4 regions of the Lysobacter gummosus genome follow, and region 1 is predicted to be linked to each of the others. Evidence: riboswitches for the same ligand, from Rfam matches in the RefSeq annotation. Region 1 holds a riboswitch; each other region holds the start of a gene.
The links. Region 1 has a riboswitch for cobalamin ahead of btuB (TonB-dependent vitamin B12 receptor). Riboswitches for the same ligand answer to the same signal wherever they lie in the genome.
Positions count from the first base shown of each region.

Region 2: it holds a riboswitch for cobalamin, as region 1 does, so the genes downstream of both, metE (5-methyltetrahydropteroyltriglutamate--homocysteine S-methyltransferase) here and btuB (TonB-dependent vitamin B12 receptor) in region 1, are expected to answer to the same signal.
Region 3: it holds a riboswitch for cobalamin, as region 1 does, so the genes downstream of both, LG3211_RS10265 (CoA-acylating methylmalonate-semialdehyde dehydrogenase) here and btuB (TonB-dependent vitamin B12 receptor) in region 1, are expected to answer to the same signal.
Region 4: it holds a riboswitch for cobalamin, as region 1 does, so the genes downstream of both, LG3211_RS04560 (ribonucleoside-diphosphate reductase subunit alpha) here and btuB (TonB-dependent vitamin B12 receptor) in region 1, are expected to answer to the same signal.

Region 1 is NZ_CP011131.1:4,510,087-4,514,797, reverse strand. Features, by position in the region: gene LG3211_RS18275 (TonB-dependent receptor plug domain-containing protein) at 1-2,258, opposite strand, end outside; gene LG3211_RS18270 (SDR family oxidoreductase) at 2,512-3,267, opposite strand; cobalamin riboswitch at 3,412-3,655, shown strand; gene btuB (TonB-dependent vitamin B12 receptor) at 3,765-4,711, shown strand, end outside.
Region 2 is NZ_CP011131.1:1,111,390-1,116,100, forward strand. Features, by position in the region: gene LG3211_RS04520 (hypothetical protein) at 1-358, shown strand, start outside; gene LG3211_RS27200 (hypothetical protein) at 421-555, shown strand; gene metE (5-methyltetrahydropteroyltriglutamate--homocysteine S-methyltransferase) at 668-2,950, opposite strand; cobalamin riboswitch at 3,148-3,420, opposite strand; gene LG3211_RS27390 (DUF6053 domain-containing protein) at 3,548-3,727, shown strand; gene LG3211_RS04530 (COG3904 family protein) at 3,856-4,711, shown strand, end outside.
Region 3 is NZ_CP011131.1:2,466,829-2,471,539, forward strand. Features, by position in the region: gene LG3211_RS25595 (hypothetical protein) at 497-1,501, shown strand; gene LG3211_RS25600 (hypothetical protein) at 1,577-1,939, opposite strand; cobalamin riboswitch at 1,944-2,163, shown strand; gene LG3211_RS10265 (CoA-acylating methylmalonate-semialdehyde dehydrogenase) at 2,304-3,818, shown strand; gene LG3211_RS10270 (acyl-CoA dehydrogenase family protein) at 3,830-4,711, shown strand, end outside.
Region 4 is NZ_CP011131.1:1,123,673-1,128,383, reverse strand. Features, by position in the region: gene LG3211_RS04570 (DUF3999 domain-containing protein) at 1-7, opposite strand, end outside; gene LG3211_RS04565 (DUF2339 domain-containing protein) at 4-2,763, opposite strand; cobalamin riboswitch at 2,887-3,179, shown strand; gene LG3211_RS04560 (ribonucleoside-diphosphate reductase subunit alpha) at 3,599-4,711, shown strand, end outside.

The DNA of each region.
Region 1 (4,711 bases):
AGCACGTTGTCGCCGCCCACGGTGAAGTCCCAGTTGTTCAAGCGATACGTCGCGGCCAGATCCAGCGTCCATTTCGCGCCGAAGGTCTGATCCTGCAGCGGATCGGTCGCGTGCAGTTCGGTGAACTCGCCGTAGCGCGTGGCGGTGGCGTTGAAGCTCCAGTTGCCGGTCTTCCAGTCGCCGGCGAGGAAGAACTTGTCCTTCGGCGCGCCCTTGGTGATGCGGCCGATCTCGGTGCGGCCGATGCGCACCGCGTTCGGATCGATCGCCGCCAGGCGCGCCGGGTTGGGCGCGATCTTCTCGATCTCGGTCTTGGAGTAGTTGTAGCCCAAGGTCAGATTGAACTTGCCCGACGCCCAATCCCAGGCCTGGGTCGCGACGATGTCCACGCCCTGCGTCTTGGTGTCGACCGCGTTGGTGAAGTAACGCCCGCCGCCGATGCCCGGATAACCATTGGCCTGCAGGTAGTTGCGCACCGCGGTGCTGGTCAGGTTTTCCGACAGCAGGATGCGATCGTCCACGGTGATGTGGTAAGCGTCGATGGTGATGTACAAGCCATCCGACGGCTGCAGCACCAGGCCCAGGCTGTAGTTGGTGGATTCCTCGGCCTTCAGCGGCTCGGAACCCAGCGCGACCGCGGCCGGGTTATCGACGCGGAAGGTGCCGATTTCATACGGAATGCCGCTGATGAAGTTGGTCGCGATCGACTGGAAAAACTGCTGCTGCAGCGACGGCGCGCGGAAGCCGGTGGAGGCGGTGGCGCGCAGCGCGACCTTGTCGGTGAAGGCGTAGCGCGCCGACAACTTGCCCGAAGTGGTGTCGCCGAAATCGCTGTAGCTCTCGTAGCGCGCGGCGAGGCCGGCGGAGAACTTGTCGGTCAGGTCGGCTTCGACATCGGCATAGAACGAATAACTGTGGCGGTCGAACTCGCCGGCGTCGCTGGCTCGGAAACCGGAGAACACCTGCGCGCCGGGGATGATCTGGCCGTTGGACGCGGGCACGCCGCCGTTGGCGTAGGACAGCGGCTCGCCGGCGCGCTGGCTGAATTCCTCGCCGCGCCATTCCGCGCCCCAGGCGAAGGTCACCGGGTATTGCCAGCCGAAATCCACCGGCCGGGTGAAGTCCAGGTTCAACACGTGCTGGGTCACTTCCAGCGCGCCGGCGTAGAACTGCGTCGGCGAGGTCGGGCCCAGGCTGCGGTTGAGGGTGTGCTCGATGTCGAAGGTCAGGCCGTTATGGCCGTAGTTGTAGCTGAAATCGATCTGGGTGCCGCCGGCGGTCTCGGTGCGCAGGCCGACCACCGCGGCGCGGTCCTTGCTGATGTTGTGGATCTGCGGCAGGAAGCCGTTGGGATAGATCGACGGAATGTTGCGCGCATCGCCGGCGAAGCGGAAATAGCCGTTGGAAAGCACATCGCGCTTGCTGTAGCTGCCGAAGGAATAGAAGGTCAGGTAGTCGGCCGGCTTGTATTCGCCGTTGTACGACACCGCGCCGCTGTCGATCTCCGGATCGCCGTAGCGCTGTTCGACCACGCCCTGGAACGGACGCGCGCGGTTGGTCTGGTCCTGATGTCCGCCCTGCGCGGCCAGATGCACCTTGCCGTTTTCGCCGAGCTTGAGGCCGACATCGCCCGACAGCTGGTACTGCTCGCCGTCGCCGGCGCTGTACTGGCCGTAGCGCGCGGCGATGCTGCCGCCCGAATCGCTGCCCTTGAGCACGATATTGACCACGCCGGCGATGGCGTCGGAGCCGTATTGCGCCGAGGCGCCGTCGCGCAGCACTTCCACGCGCTCGATGGAGGCGATCGGAATGGCGTTGAGGTCCACCGGCGAGGAGCCGCGGCCCTGGCTGCCGTTGAGGTTGATCAGCGCGGTGGTGTGACGGCGCTTGCCGTTGACCAGCACCAGCACCTGATCGGGCGCGAGCCCGCGCAACTGCGCCGGGCGCACCGCGTCGGTGCCGTCGGTGATGGCCGGGCGCGGGAAGTTCAGCGAGGGCAGGGCGCGCGCCAGCGCGGTGGCCAGTTCGACCGTGCCGCTGGCTTCGAGGGTTTCCGGCGTGATGATGTCGATCGGCGCGGTCGATTCGGCGACGGTGCGGTCGGACACGCGGGTGCCGGTCACGATGACCTGGTCCAGGGTTTTGGGATCGCCTTGCGGAGCGGCGTCTTGAGCGAAGGCGGCGGGCGCGGCGAATGCGATCAGCAGGCCCAGGGCCAGTGGGTGAAGGGGTCCGGTGAGCTTGCGACTGGCGTGCATGAAGACTCCTGGTGGGGGTGACATCGATGGCAATCGGGTTTAACACGCTTATAACAAGCGGGTCAATAAAGCGGCCAAGCTGTGCCTAACGCAAGTAGCCAAAAAGTGGTAAACGCCCCAGTTTCGGCGCCGGGCCGCTCCGAAGCGCCGCCAATCCCGAATCCCGATCCCGGCTCCAAAAAAAACGCCGGGTCGCATCGATCGCGATCCCGGCGTCCGGAAGAGGGTGCGGCGACCTGCGCCGCGGAGCGGCTCAGATGATCAGCGCGCCCCCATCGACGTCGATCACCGTGCCGGTGACGTAGGCGTTGTCGATCGCGAACAGATAGGCCGAAGCGATTTCGTCCGTGCGGCCGACCCGGCCGACCGGCAGTTTCTCGCCGGCCCGCGCCAGCGCCGACATGCGCGCGAACGGTTCCATGCCGTGGTAGCCGTCGCTGTCGGTCAGGCCTGGGCTGATGGCGTTGACGCGCAGCGGCGCCAATTCGCGCGCCAGCACTTTGACGCTGGCTTCCAGCGCGGCGTTGATCACGGTGCGGGCGAGCGCGCCGGGCGTGGCCTTGCGCGCGACGATGCCGCTGGTCAGGGTCACGCTGCCGTTGCCGCTGAGATAGGGCAGGGCCAGCTGCACGGCCTGGATCGAGCCCCACAGCTTGCGTTCGAACGCCTGCCGCGCCTGATCGAGGTCCAGTTCGGCCAAGGGTCCGGCCGGCGCCGGGGCGCTGGCGGCGATGATCAGGTGGTCGATCCGGCCGGCGCGCTCGAACAGGCGGCGCAGGCTGTCGATGTCGTCCAACTGCGCCTGATGGGTGTCGATACTGGATTTGGCCAGCGGACGCAGCGTGTCGGCGGTGGCGTCCAGCTGCTGCAGATCGGCGCAGGCCAGGGTCAGCTGGCCGCGGCGGCGCGACAGGCGTGCCGACAGGGCGCGGCCGATACCCGACTGCGCGCCGAGGATCAGGCTGCGGACGTTCGGGGCGGGGCTCAGGCGCAAGTCGGTGGCGTTCATCGGCGGGATCGGGTCGCGGCGGGTGAGTGCATCGTCCACGGACTGCGCCCGCGAATGAATCAGACGCGTCTGAAATGTGCCTGAGGGGTCGCGCATGTGCCTCATCGAGGCCCATACCCTGGCGCCGCCACCGGGCGGCACTGTTAAGATGCCCGCGCTCAAGGTGATCGCCGACACAGTCGGGCGATTGAAACGGGAATCCGGTGGCGCGCGGCTCATGCCGAACGCTCAAGCCGGAGCTGCCCCCGCAACGGTAGGCGAGTCAACGTAACGCTCTTGGCCACTGTGCTGATGCACGGGAAGGCGCGTTACGGGAACCGCGATCGGGTGTTCGCACCGATCGCTTCCGCTCGCGAGCCCGGAGACCGGCCCGGAGCGCGAACCGACAGGCGGAGGGCCGTGTCTCGGGAATCCTGCGCTCGCGCCTGCCTCCCTTGCCGCTCTTCGTGTGTCTCGACCTAGTCTGGACCGCGCGGGTGAGGCGCGGCCGTGGAGACCTGCCAGTGATTGCGTCTGTAGTTGCCGTTGCATTTCCGTCGCGCCCCGCGCGGCTTGCCCTGAATACCGCCTTGTGCGCCGCCCTGGCCGGCGCCGCCTTCGGCGCCAGCGCCGATACCGCGGTGGATATCGACCAGGTCGTGGTCACCGCCAGCCGTACCGCCCAGACCCAGGACGCGACCCTGGCCGCGGTGACGGTGATCGATCGCGCCGACATCGAGCGCCTGCAGCCGGCCTCGCTGCCGGACCTGCTGCGCGGCACGCCGGGCGCATCGCTGGCCAACCACGGCGGCGCGGGCAAATCCACCTCGCTGTTCCTGCGAGGCACCGAATCCGATCACGTGCTGGTGCTGGTCGATGGCATCAAGCTCGGCTCGGCCACCAGCGGCGGCGCCTCGCTGCAGGACATTCCGGTCGAACAGATCGAACGCGTGGAAATCGTGCGCGGCCCGTTCTCCAGCCTGTACGGCTCCGAAGCCATCGGCGGCGTGGTCCAGATCTTCACCCGCCGCCCGCAGGGCGCGTTCGCGCCGAACTTCAGTCTGTCGCTGGGCAGCAACCAGACCCATCGCGGCTCCGCCGGCGTCGCCGGCAAGGGCGAGCGCGGCTGGTATTCGATCAACGCCGCGCACGAAGACACCGACGGCATCAACGCCTGCCGCGGCAAGCCCTCGCCGGGCGGCGCGGGCTGTTTCACCAATTCGCCCGATCGCGACGGCTACCGCAACAGCTCGCTGACCGTGCAGGGCGGCTACCGTTTCAGCGAACAATGGGACGCCGAGGCGCGCGTGCTGCGCGCCCAGAGCAACAACCTCTACGACGGCAGCCAGAACAATCAGACCGACGCGGTGCAGCAAGTGGCCGGCGCCAAGCTGCGTTACAAGCCCAACGACCGCGTCAGCGTGAGCCTCAACGCCGGACGCAGCGCCGATCTGAGCGACAACTA
Region 2 (4,711 bases), 2.7 Mb from region 1:
CGAGTTGTCGATCTCGTTGAACGTGTTGTTCAACAACCAGAGCCAGATTTCCAAGTGCCAGTACAACTTCGTCATCGAGGAAGAACGCGCGCGGATTCTCAGCTACACCTCGGCCAGCATTCACAGCCGGCTGTCGATGCTGGCGGAGATGGCGGTGATGGTCGGCGGCGATGAACTCATGGGCCTGTTCAACGACATCGTCGATGCGCCGCTGTTGCCGCCGCGCATGCGCCTGATGTGCCTGGAAGGCCTGCGCGAGGATCAGGCCGCCTATCGCGGCGCGATGGAGCGGCTGTACGCGGACGAATCGGACATGGTGCGCCTGCATGCGCGCAGCGCCCTGAGCCAACTGCAATAACGGCCCGCGGCGGCGCCGGCACGCCGCGGGGCCTCATCGGGCCGGCATACAAGGAGCAGTCTATGGAAGGTAATCTGCACGTCGAAGATCTGGCTTATGAAGTCGCCCCTTTCAGCGTCTCCAGCGCTGACGTCGGCGCCATCGTGCGCTCGGTGGAAAGCTCCGGCGATCCCGAGCTGTGGGTCGCGCTGGGCTGATACGCGTTGCGCTGAGGGATGAATGCAATGCCGCCCCTTCCGGATGCGTCCGGAAGGGGCGTTTGCGCGGCGCGGCGCCGTCGCGGGCGTGCGCGCCGCGACGGCGGATCGCTTAACTCACTTCGGCCGTGCTCTGCTCGCGCAGGCCCTGCGCGGCCTGCACCATCGCCTGCAACGCCGCCCGCACTTCCGGCCAGCCGCGCGTCTTCAGGCCGCAATCGGGATTGACCCACAACTGCGCCGGCCCCAGCACGTCCAGGGCCTTGTCGAGCAGTTCGCTCATCTCGGCCTGGCTGGGCACGCGCGGGGAGTGGATGTCGTACACGCCCGGGCCGATGCCGTTGGGATAGCGATAGCGCGCGAACGCGTCCAGCAGTTCCATGCGCGAACGCGAGGTCTCGATCGAAATCACGTCGGCGTCGAGCGCGGCGACCGCGTCGATGATGTCGTTGAACTCGGCGTAGCACATGTGGGTGTGGATCTGGGTGGCGTCGCCCACGCCGCTGGCGGCCAGACGGAAGGATTCGCCGGCCCAGGCCAGATACGCCGGCCAGTCGGCGCGACGCAGCGGCAGGCCTTCGCGCAGCGCCGGTTCGTCGATCTGGATTACCGCGATGCCGGCCGATTCCAGATCCAGCACTTCCTCGCGCAGGGCCAGGGCGATCTGCCGGCAACTGTCGGCGCGCGGCTGATCGTCGCGCACGAACGACCACTGCAGGATCGTCACCGGCCCGGTCAGCATGCCCTTGACCGGGCGATCGGTCTGCGACTGCGCGTAGCGGGTCCAGTCCACGGTCATCGCCCGCGGCCGCGATACGTCGCCGAACAGCACCGGCGGCTTCACGCAGCGCGAGCCGTAGCTTTGCACCCAGCCGTGCGCGGTGAAGGCGAAGCCGTCGAGCTGCTCGCCGAAGTATTCGACCATGTCGTTGCGTTCGAACTCGCCGTGCACCAGCACGTCGATGCCGAGCGCTTCCTGCTCGCGCAGGCATTGCACGGTCTCGTTTTCGAGGAAGCGCTGGTAAGCGGCGTCGTCGATCTTGCCGGCCTTGTGTTCGGCACGGGCGCGGCGCACTTGCGCGGTCTGCGGGAACGAGCCGATGGTGGTGGTCGGGAACAGCGGCAGATTCAGCCGGTCCTGCTGCAGCTTGGCGCGCTTGGGATAGGGCGAGACGCGATTGGCCATGGCCGGTTCGACCGCGGCCAGGCGCTTGCGCACGCCGGCGTTGCGCAGCAGCGGCGAAGCCAGGCGCGCGGCGCGCGCGCTCGCGGCCGCGGCCAGGTCGCGTTCGGCGTCGGCGTTGCCGGCCAGGGCGTCGGCGAGCAGGCGCAGTTCTTCGATCTTCTGCCTGGCGTAGGCCATCCAATGCTTGAGCGGCGTCGGCAGCTTCTTTTCCAGGTCCAGATCGGCCGGCACGTGCAGCAGCGAACACGACGGCGCCAGCCATTTCGCCCGCGCGCCGGCGCGGCGGGCCAGGCTCAGCGCGGCGTCGAGATCGGCTCGCCAGATGTTGCGGCCGTCCACCACGCCCAGGCTCAGCGCGCGATCTTCCGGCAACAGCGGCAGCACGCTTTCCAGTTGCTGCGGCGCGCGCACCAGATCCAGGTGCAGGCCTTCCACCGGCAACTGCGCGGCCAGCGCGGCGTTGTCGCCGAGCGCGCCGAAGTAGGTGGTCAAAAGGCGCTGCGGTGCATCGACTTCGGCCAGCGCGGCGTAGGCGCGGCGGTAGGCGGCGCGGTCGGCGTCGTCCAGGTCCAGCACCAGCGCCGGTTCGTCGATCTGCACCCACTGCGCGCCGGCGGCCTTGAGCTTGGACAGCAACTCGGCGTAGGCGGGCAACAGGTTGTCGAGCAGTTCGCGCGGATCGCCGCCATCGATGCGCTTGCCCAGCTTGAGCAGCGACACCGGGCCCAGCAGCACGGGACGCGCCTCAAGGCCCAGGGCCTGCGCCTGCGCCAGTTCGGCCAGCGGCTTGTCGCCGCGCAGGGCGAAGCGCTGGTTGGCCTCGAACTGCGGCACCAGGTAGTGGTAGTTGGTGTCGAACCACTTGGTCATTTCCAGCGCGCGCAGATCGCGGCGACCGTCCTGCAGGCCGCGGGCGAGGGCGAAGTAACCGGTCAGCGGGTCTTCGTCGAACGCGGCGCGGTGCGAGGCGGGAATCGCGTCGAACAGCACGGTGGTGTCGAGCACGTGGTCGTAGAGCGAGAAGTCGTTGACCGGCACGATGTCGGCGCCGGCCTCGCGCGCGAGCCGCCAATGGCGTTCGCGCAGGGCGGCGGCGGTGGCGTGCAGCGATTGCGCGTCGCTGTCGCCTTTCCAGAACGATTCCAAAGCTTGTTTCAGCTCGCGCCGCGCGCCGATGCGCGGGAAGCCGAGAGGGGTGACGCTGATCATGATGAGTACCTGCGATGCGTGGGCATGACGCAGGGCAACGAAGGAAACCACGGCCACGCCGGCCCGCACGCGTAAGCGCCGGACTCCATCGCGAACCTTGGCTTCGACCTTCGCCCCCGCGGGCGAACCGATCCGCGCCGCGCGGACGGCGTGCGGGCACGCCGTCCGGCGCCACGCGGGCCGGAGTCGGACGGAAGGCGAACCTTCCGGTCGCGGCAGGTCTTCGGGCTCGGGACTTGGAGCGGGAAGTAGAGTTCAGAGGAGTGAGAAACGAGTCGAAGCCGATGCTTTTACTCGTTTCTCACTCCTCTGAACTCTACCCCTCGCTTTTTCCTACTGAGGCCGCTTCCCGGGCATATCGCCCAGTGCCATGGCCCGTTCGTTTCCCATACCGCTGCGGGGCAGCTCCGGATTCGAACCGGATTCCCTCTGGCCGTCGCCGGCGCGAGGCCGTCGATGGCGTGTCCCATCGCTCTATCTTTATGAAGCGATGTTCACCGTAACGGCGCCAAGGTACGCAGGGGGCGGGGCGAAGTCAATCGGCGACTCCCGGCAGGCCGAAGCACGAAGTCTTTTGTAGGAGGGGCTTCAGCCCCGATGCTTTTGGCTCAGATCGCGGTGAACGGATCGAAAAGCATCGGGGCTGAAGCCCCTCCTGCAAAAAACCCGGCGGCACCGGTTGTTTGCGGTTTATGGCCCCTGCGCGGCGGCACGCGCCCGGCGCGGTTTCCGGCGGCTGGCGTTCATCCGCCGCCGACGAAGATGACCTCACCCTGATAGCCGTGACGCCGCGCCTCACGCCGCCGTTGAGCTTGGCGAAGGCTGGGGCTAACGTTTGCACAGGCGCTACGCGCACGGCGCGGACCAGGACGGTCCCGCGCGATCCCGAATCCGGTGGGTGGAACATGTTTTTCGAAAGGACCCCGTTACTGGCTGGCCTGCTCGCATCGTTGCTGTGCGCGCTGGTCCTGACGGCGTGCGCGAAGGATCCGCCGGCGCCGGCGCAGGACGAGTCGGTCACCCTGGGCAGCCAGAACGAGATGCCCAAGGTCGCGCCGGTGCCGCCGAGCGAAGAGGACATCCTCAAGGGCACCTATTGGCCGCCGGCCAAACTCGACGGCGGCGTCGCCCGGATCAGCTGCGAATACGACTACCCGCAATTCGGCGAAGGCCAGCGGCTGACCTCGCTGGAGTTCTTCAGCCTGGTCGATGCGCTGTCGCCGTGCCAGGCGCGCGGGGTGGTGCGGCTGCGTTATCAGGGCAAGATCGGCGCCGGCTTCACCGCGCTGGTGCAGCGGGTCTCGGCGATGGCCACGCGCATGGAAATCCAGACCCGCATCCTGGATATCGACTCCAGCGGCGGTCACGTCGAAGAAGCGATCCGCGCTGGCGATTCGATCGCCGAATCGGGCTGGGCGATCTGGGTGCGCGAGGACTCGGTCTGCCACAGCGCCTGCGTGCTGGTGCTGGCCGCGGGCGATACGCGCTCGGTCGAGGGCAAGGTCGGCATCCACCGGCTGATGCGCGACCGCTCCACCGCGACCTCGCGCGCCGAGCTCAGCCGCGAACTGCGCGCGATCAATCAGCAGGTGCGCGACTACCTGGAGCGCAACGGCGTGGCCACCGCGGTGTCGGACCTGATGATGACCATCGCCAACCGCGACCTGCGCATCCTGACCCCGGACGAACTCAAGCAATACGGCTTGGACGGCACCAACGCCGCCCAGGACGATCTGGACCGCATCCGCCTGACCCGCAAGT
Region 3 (4,711 bases), 2.0 Mb from region 1:
CGGGCGCATCGACGGCTGCATGGCCTGGCCGCGTCGATGCCGCGAGCCAACGCCGCCGAGCACGCCGCACCGCGCGGCCGTCATCGAATCGTGAACGAAAGCCACACCGGCGGCGCCGATCGCGCTGTGGCCAACGGAATTTTTATTCTCTCGCCGACGCCGTCCTCGTATCGTCGCGTGCATTCGTCGCGTCGATGATCGAGTGCATCGGCGCGGCGCGCGCGGACGCTCGGCGGCTTCGCCGAGGCGCGAATCGATAAGCGCTGTCGACTGTTTCCCGATCTCCACGGCGTCGCGGCTTGCGGCGGAAGCGGGCGAGGGCGTGGTGAAGTACGCAATCCCGTGTCGCCGCGGTCCACCGTGTTCGCCCGCCGCGCCTGAACGAAGGCCGGCAAGCGCGCGCGACGAGCGTCGCGCGCGCGGAACTCGTTCTATCGTTCCCGTTCCGATGCTTGCGGCCCGGCGCATGTTTCAGGCCATCACCCCCGAAGGATGAATGAACAAAGCCGCTCCTCCGCAAGATGCCCTGCTGCATGCGAGCGCTTTGCTGATCGCCGTCGCGGTGACGATGTTCACCGGTTGGCTGTTGCTGGACGTGCCGGCCCCGGCGCCGGCGCAACCGGCCCTGGATGTGGTCCTGATCGAGCGCGTGCCGCCGCCCGTCGAGCCGCCGAGCGAACCGGACTTCGTGCCCGTGCCCATGCCACGCGACCGCCCGCACGCGCCTCAAACGGCGAGCGTCGCCGCGAACACGCCCCGTCCCGTGCAGCCTCAGCCATCGACGCCGCGCAAGCAAACCGCGGCAAACACGCCACCGCCCGCGCGCCCCAGCCGGCTATTCAACGCCGACGGCCGCGTCGCGCTGCCGGAGGCCGACCCGATGCGCGCGCCGCCCGGCCGCGCGCCGGGCGATCCGGACGATCCCAAATTCGTAGCCGCGAAGAACACCTTCGAACGCCGCAATCCGATCGACGTGCCGCCGACCGGATTCGAATCGGATTGGGCCACCGAAGGCACCCTCGGCAAGGCCTTGCTGGGTAAGGCGACCAAGCGGCTGCAGAAAATCGCCGACGCGATGCCGTTCAAGCGCGATATCCAGCAGGCACGCGCGCGGCCGCCGCCGCCGGTGCGGTTCAATCCGGCGCTGCACGAGCGGCCCTCGGACCTGGGCAGCGAAGCCACCGGCGATGCCTACAAGGCCGCGCCGATCGCGTTCGAGCCCGCGCCGGGCCTGCAGGGCGAGGCCAGCCGCCGTATCCGTCAGGCGATCGGCGAAGTCGAAGCGGCCCACGGCGGCTGCGAGCGCAAGCGGCTGCGCGAGTTGCTGGCGCCGGCGATCGTGCGCGTGGACGAACTTCAACGCATCGAACGCGCGATGGCGAGCGGCGTCGATCCGATCCGCGCCGAACAGTTGCTGCCGCGTTCGGCCGACATGGCCTACGACCAGGCGCGTCGCGCGATCTGGTACGCGAAACAGCAATTGGCGACGTGCGCGAGCTGACCTGGGCGGCCTGATACACGAGTACCGACGACATCGACTGTTCGTTTGTTCGCCGCGTTGCCGTCGACGGTGCGGTTACGGCGTTGAAGCGCGCACCGTCAATGCGTGCGATTCAAACGAAGTCGGCGCTGAGCGCATCGCGCGAACCATCGGCGTCTGCATGATCGCGACGATGGCGGTGCCGATCTGGCGCCGCAGAGAGGCGATGAACAGGCGCGAGGCGCACATTCGATGCGGCAATGCACGCATCACCATCGATATTAGCGTTTGAGCCGCGATGCACGTCATCGCATCGCTTTGTGATCCGCGTGGTGAATCCACCGCCATTGCAGCCGCGTCGATGCCTTGACGCCGGCCCGCATCCAGCGCTTGCGTCCGCTCTGAACGAACGCGCGCAATGCGCCCGCCGCGATGCGGCTTGTCCGCCCAGGGCCGCAAGCACTACACTTCGCCCGCCACAGGTGCCTTGCACGCCGGTCCATACCGGCGCGCAGGGTGAAACGGGAAGTCGGTGCGGACGTGATCGTCCAATTCCGACGCTGCCCCCGCAACGGTAGGCGAGAACACCCGACGTTGACCACTGCGCTCGCGCGGGAAGGTGTCGGGGTGATGCTTCGGCATCGCTCGCAAGCCCGGAGACCGGCCCGTGGCGGACATCGGGAGATGTCCTCCTCGAGTGTTGCGGCGGGCAACCTGACGGGCTGATTCGATGCGGCGTGCGTTCGCCATCGTTTCGTCTTGTCGCGCGTCTCCGCAACCCTCGCTTTCGCGGGTGTGCGATACGGAGACCACCATGAACGATATGCATCGCGTTGCGACCGAGGTCGCGACGGTCAAGCTTTTGATCGACGGCGAATTCGTCGAATCCCGCAGCACGCAGTGGCGCGACGTCGTCAATCCGGCCACCCAGGCGGTGCTGGCGCGCGTACCGATGGCCACGGCCGAGGAAGTGGACGCGGCGGTGGCTTCGGCCGCACGCGCGTTCAAGACCTGGCGCAAGACCCCGATCGGCGCGCGTGCGCGCATCTTCCTGAAATATCAGCAGCTGATCCGCGAGCACATGAGCGAGCTCGCCGCGATCCTGACCTCCGAGCAGGGCAAGACCTTGCCCGACGCCGAAGGCGACGTGTTCCGCGGCCTGGAAGTGGTCGAACACGCCGCGGCGATCGGCAACCTGCAACTGGGCGAGTTGGCCAACAACGTCGCCGGCGGCGTCGATACCTACACCTTGCTGCAACCGCTGGGCGTGTGCGCGGGCATTACGCCGTTCAATTTCCCGGCGATGATTCCGCTGTGGATGTTCCCGATGGCCATCGCCACCGGCAACACCTTCGTGCTCAAGCCGTCCGAACAGGATCCGCTGGTGACCATGCGCCTGGTCGAGCTGGCGCTGCAGGCCGGCGTTCCCAAGGGCGTGCTCAACGTCGTCCACGGTGGCGAAGATGTGGTCAACGCGATCTGCGATCACGCCGATATCCGCGCGGTGTCGTTCGTCGGTTCGACCAAGGTCGGCACCCACGTGTATCGCCGCGCCTCGCTCGCCGGCAAGCGCGTGCAATGCATGATGGGTGCGAAGAATCACGCCATCGTGCTGCCCGACGCGAACAAGGAGCAAACCCTCAACGCCATGGCCGGCGCCGCGTTCGGCGCGGCCGGGCAGCGTTGCATGGCCGCGTCCACCGCGGTGTTGGTCGGCGAAGCGCGGCAGTGGATTCCGGATCTGGTCGCCAAGGCGCGCACGCTCAAGGTCAACGCCGGCACCGAGCCGGGCACCGACGTGGGTCCGGTGATTTCCTGCGCCGCGCGCGAACGCGTCGAAGGCCTGATTGCCTCGGGCGTGGAGCAGGGCGCGGTGCTCGAACTCGACGGCCGCAATCCCGCGGTGCCGGGGTATCAGCAAGGCAATTTCGTCGGCCCGACGATCTTCTCCGGCGTCGAACCGGGCATGCGCATCTATCAGGAAGAAATTTTCGGACCGGTGCTGGTGATCCTCGGCGTGGACACGCTGGATGAGGCGATCGCGCTGATCAACGCCAATCCCAACGGCAACGGCACCGCGATCTTCACCCAGTCCGGCGCTGCCGCGCGCAGGTTCCAGGAAGAGATCGACGTCGGCCAGGTCGGCATCAACGTGCCGATTCCGGTGCCGGTGCCGCTGTTCTCGTTCACCGGCTCGCGCGCCTCCAAGCTCGGCGACCTGGGCCCGTACGGCAAGCAGGTGGTGACCTTCTATACCCAGACCAAGACCGTCACCGCGCGCTGGTTCGACGACGAGACCCTGGGTCACGGCGTCAACACCACGATCAGTCTCAAGTGATGGCCGCGGTCATGGACTGGCAGGCCGCGTCGGTGGTGCCGACCGGCCTGAGCGAAGAACAGGCTGCGTACCGCGATGCGGCGCGCGACTTCGCCCAGGCTCGGTTGGCGCCGCATGCGGCGCAATGGGACGCGCAAGGCATCTTTCCGCGCGAAGCCATCGCCCAGGCCGGCGAGCTCGGCTTTTGCGGGCTGTACGTGGACGAAGCCGCCGGCGGCTCGGGCTTGAGCCGGCTGGACGCGGCGATCGTGTTCGAGGAACTGGCCGCGGTCGATCCGTCCACCGCGGCGTTCATCAGCATCCACAACATGGCGACCTGGATGCTGACCGCGCATGCCAGCGACGTGGTGCGCGAGCAGTGGGGCCCGGCTCTGGCCAGCGGACGCAGTCTGGCCTCGTATTGCCTGACCGAACCGGGCGCGGGATCGGATGCGGCCTCGCTGAAAACCCGCGCCGTGCGCGACGGCGAGGACTACGTGCTCAACGGCGCGAAGGCTTTCATCTCCGGCGCCGGCGCCACCGACATGCTGGTGGTGATGGCGCGCACCGGCGGCGATGGCGCGCGCGGCATCAGCGCGTTCGCGGTCGCCGCCGACAGCGCCGGCATCGCCTACGGCCGCAAGGAAGAAAAGATGGGCTGGAACAGCCAGCCCACGCGCGGCATCAGCTTCGAGAACGTGCGCGTGCCGGCGCGCAATCTGCTCGGACGCGAAGGCGACGGCTTCAAGATCGCGATGAAGGGGCTCGACGGCGGCCGCATCAACATCGCCAGTTGCTCGCTCGGCGCGGCCCAGGGCGCCTTGGACGCGGCCCGCCGCTACATGGGCGAACGCCGCCAGTTCGGGAAGAAACTCGCCGAGTTTCAGGCCCTGCAGTTCAAGCTCGCCGACATG
Region 4 (4,711 bases), 2.7 Mb from region 1:
GCTTCATGCCTGAGTCTCCTGCGGATTTCGATCGTTATCGGCGGAGCGGCTCGGTGGCGCCGGCGCGAAGTAACCGACCAGGGTGCACAACAGACCATAGGCGATGAACGAGGCGATGCCGAGCAGATTGCCCAGATGGCCGCGATCGACCACGACCAGCTTGGCCAGCACCACGCCCATCAACACCGCGCCGGCCAGCCACAGCCCGCGCTGGCCGCGGCGCGAGCCGGCGATCCAGCCGGCCACGCCGAGCACGCTCCACACCACGGTCAGGCTGGTCTGCACCAGGCTGGTGGAGAACATCGACGAACCCCATCCGACATGGCCCCAGAAGTGCGCGCTGCGCAGCACTTCGACGGTGATCAACACGAAACCGATCGCGGCCAGAATCGGCACCCGGCGCCGCCTCAGCGCTTCGCCGACCAAGGGCGTGGCGAGCCAGAAGCCGAGCATCAGCAAGGTCGCGGTCTGCATCAGCGACAAGGGATTGAGCAGCGGAATCCACAGCAGCGGATGCGGATTGGCCGGCGTCAGCAGGGTCAATGCCAGCGTCGCCACCAGCACCAGCATGAAACTGGCCATCGCCACGGCGCGCCATTGCTCGAAACGTTGCGCCACCGGCCGGCCGATGATCGAAGCGCGCCACAGGCTCAGCGCCGCCATCGCCAGCACCGGCAACAACAGCACCGTCGCGGTCCAGCCCGAGCCGAACGCGGCGACATCGTTCTGCATCGACAAACGCAACAGCCGGAACAAGGTCACGCCGATCGCCAATGCCCACGCCCACAGCCAGGCCAGATGGCCGAGCGCGAGTTCGGGCCCCGCGCGTTCGCGCAGATTGCTCAGGCTGCGCCAACCCAGTCCCGCGTACAGCGCCCACGCCGCCCAGCCCCACTCGGCGAACGGATAGCGGTGCGCATCGGCCTGCCACAGCGCCAACGGCAGCGCCGCGGCGAAAGCCAGCGCCGCGGTCAGCGACAAGGCCTTCCAGTCGTGGCGACGGAACACTTCCGCCGCCGCCCAGCCGGTCACCGCGACCAGCATCAGCACCGCATCGGCGCTGTTGCGGTCGGCGATGAAATCGGCGATCTCGCTGCCGGTCGCGCCCAGCCACCACGCCAGGCCCCACAGGTAATAGGCCAATGCCGGCGCGCGCGCGGCGTCGCGGCGATAACTCCATGCGCTGGCAAGGCCCGCCACGGCGATCAGTACCGCGCCGGCGAAGTTGGCGTTGAGTATCGGCGTGTAGCCCTCCCAGACCGAATCGCTGGCGCCGACGATGAAGGCGAACGCGGCCGCGATCTGCAGCCCCAGGCCGGTGAGCTGCGGCAGCAACCGCTGCTGGCGCAGGCCCAGCCACGCCAACGCCGCGCCTTCCAGCGCGAACACGCAGGCGGTGGCTTCCGCGGCCAGCGCCAGCGGCACGGCCAGGGTCGCGAAACCGACCGCCAGCAGCGCATACGGCGTGGACAGTTCGACGAAGCGCTGATCGCGGCGCAACCACCACGCCAGCGCCGCGTACAGCGCGCCCAGGCCGAGCGCGCAGAACGCCAGCGGCATGCGATCGCCGTCGAGCAGACCGGCCTGCAGGGTGAAGGCGATCAGCGGCGTGCCGAACACCAGGCAACCGTCGATGAGATCGCGGCGCCCGGCGGCGCGGCGGCGCGCGTACAGCACCGGGATCAACAGATAGAAGGCGAAGAACAACAGCAGGAACGGCTCGGTGGTCGAGAAATGCTCCGGCCGGTACTTCAGCACGCCCCACAAGGTGCCGATGCCCCAGGTGAAAGCGAAGCCGATCAGATTCAGCACCCGCCACGGACGCCACCACGCGATCGCGAAGATGCCAGCGTTGAGCACCGCGTAGTAACCGAACAAGGCGACGTGGTTGCCCGAACCGGTGGACAGCCAGATCGGCGCGAGGAAGCCGGCCAGGATCGCGAACACCGCCAGCGCCAGCGCGTTCTGCTTGACCGACAGCACGCCGGTGCCGGCGACCAGCACCACGCTGATCGCGAACGCCGCGCCGGCCGGGATCAGGCCGTAGAGCTTGAACGCGGCGAACACCACCAGCAGCAGCACGCCGATCGCCCCGCCCTGCAGGCTCAGCGCGAACACGCGCTTGCGCTCGCGCTGCTGCCAGCCGAACACCAGCCCGCCCATCGCCGCGACGGCGATGCCGGCGAGACGGAACTCCATCGGCACGTGCATCCAGCCCTGGTCGCTGGCGTACTTCAGCAACGCGGCGACGCCGGCGAGCAACACCAGCATGCCGACCTTGACCGGCACGTTGCCCTCGGTGAACCAACGCCGGACCCAGCGCGCGCCGAGAGTGAAGATGTCCGGCGGCGACGGCGCACGCGGTGCGCGTGGCGTCGGCGCGACGGGCGCGCGAAGCGGCATGGGCGAGGCCGCCGCGGCGGCCGGTCGCGGCGGCAACGGCGGCGGCACGGACGGCGGCGTGGCCGGGAACGGCGGCGGAGTCTGCGGCGCAGTCGCGGCGGGCGGCGCGGCGCTGGCGATCGGGCGCGCCGGCGTCTGCGGCAGCGCTTCACGATCGATGCGCTCGATGCGCTCGGCCAGGGTTTCGTCCTCGCGGCCGCGCGGTGCCGGCGGAGCGGCTGCGGACGCACGAAGCTGTGCCAGGGTCCGTTCCAGGCCCGACACCCGGGACTTGAGCCCGGAGATCTGGACCAGGGCGACGATGAGCAGCACCGGCACCAACAGCAAAGCCAGTACCAGCAAGACAATCAGTGCTTCCATCACAGTTCCCCGTTCCTTATGGCGGGCACGTTACACCAAGGCGCGGCGTATGGAAGCGTCGCCTTCACTCGCTATATACACGATTCATTCACCACATATCGCGTTGACGAAATCGCATAACCACACTATGTTGTGCCCGTCGGTGCCGATCTTGCGATCGGCTGAAAAGGGAAGTCGGTAGGGACGCGACCGCGAGCACTCGCGGCGGGGTCCGAAGCCGGCGCTGCCCCGCAGCGGTATGGGAAACGAACGGGTCATGGCACTGGGCGGTATGCCTGGGAAGCGACCCCGGTAGGAGGAACGAGAAGCGGGCGAAGAAAAGTGAGAACCGGGTCACCCCGTAGCGCTCACTTCTCTTTGCCCGTTTCTCGCTCCGAGTCCCGAGCCCGAAGACCTGCCGACAGCCGCGCGTCGCACAACCGCGCGGTACCGGCCCACAGGAGTCTTCGGGGGAAGACGGCCGGTGTCGCGGCACGACGGACCTCCGTCGCGCCCGTCCGTTCCGGCGCGCAGCGCCGAGCGGACCGTCCCGGACCTCGCGTCTCGGGCCGCGCGACACCCAGCCGACACACTCCCAAGCTCTGCGCCCGCGGGGGCACGGCCGCGCCACCGATGACACCGCGCGCGCGGTCCGTCGTCGCCGGCGCGTCCGCGTTCTCCGCACCGTGCACCCACGCCCCGGAGTAATGCCATGACCACACTCGCATCCGATCCGTCCCTCGCCCCCGCCACGGACGCCGCCGCCACTTCCAACGCCGCCGCCAAGCCGGCCGCAGCCCGTACCGCGCAAGACGCGCCCGGCTTCGCCCTGACCCCGCCCGCGGCCAACCTGACCATGAGCGTGACCAAGCGCAACGGTCGCCGCGAACCGGTCGATCTGAACAAGATCGTGCGCGCGGTGACCCGCAGCGGCGAGAACCTCTACGCGATCGATCCGATGCGCGTGGCCACCCGCACCATCTCCGGCCTGTACGACGGCGCGACCACGCAGGAACTCGACGAACTGTCGATCCGCACCGCCGCCCTGCTGACCGCGGAAGAACCCGAATACGGCCGCCTCGCCGCGCGCCTGCTCGCCGGCGTGATCGAGAAAGAAGTCGCCGGCATCGAAATCCATGCGTTCTCGCAGTCGATCCAGCGCGGCCATGAGCTGGGCCTGATCAACGAGCGCCTGGTGACCTTCGTCCAGGCCAACGCGCGCAAGCTCAACGACGCGATCGACCGCAGCCTCGACGCCAAGTTCGATTACTTCGGCCTGCGCACCTTGTACGACCGCTACCTGCTGCGCCACCCGACCGCGCGCACCGTCATCGAGACCCCGCAGCAATTCTTCCTGCGCATCGCCTGCGCGCTCAGCGAAGACGTCAGCGACGCGCTGGCGCTGTACCGCCGCATGGCGCAGCTGGACTACATCCCGTCCTCGCCGACCCTGTTCAACGCCGGCACCACGCACGAGCAGCTGTCGAGCTGCTTCCTGCTCGATTCGCCCGACGACTCGCTGGAAGCGATCTACAAGCGCTACATGGACGTGGCCAAGCTCAGCAAGTTCAGCGGCGGCATCGGCCTGAGCTACACACGCATCCGTTCGCGCGGCTCGCTGATCCGTTCCACCAACGGCCTGAGCAACGGCATCGTGCCGTGGCTGAAGACGCTCGACGCGTCGGTCGCGGCGGTCAACCAGGGCGGCAAGCGCAAGGGCGCGGCCTGCGTGTACCTGGAGCCGTGGCACGCCGACGTGGAAGAGTTCCTGGAACTGCGCGACAACACCGGCGACGAAGCGCGCCGCACGCACAACCTCAATCTGGCCAACTGGATTCCGGACGAATTCATGCGCCGTGTCGAGGCCGACGCCGACTGGTCGCTGTTCGATCCGTCCAAGGTGCCGCAGCTGACCGACCTGTGGGGCGAAGCCTTCGACCGCGCCTACCACGCCGCCGAAGCCGCCGGC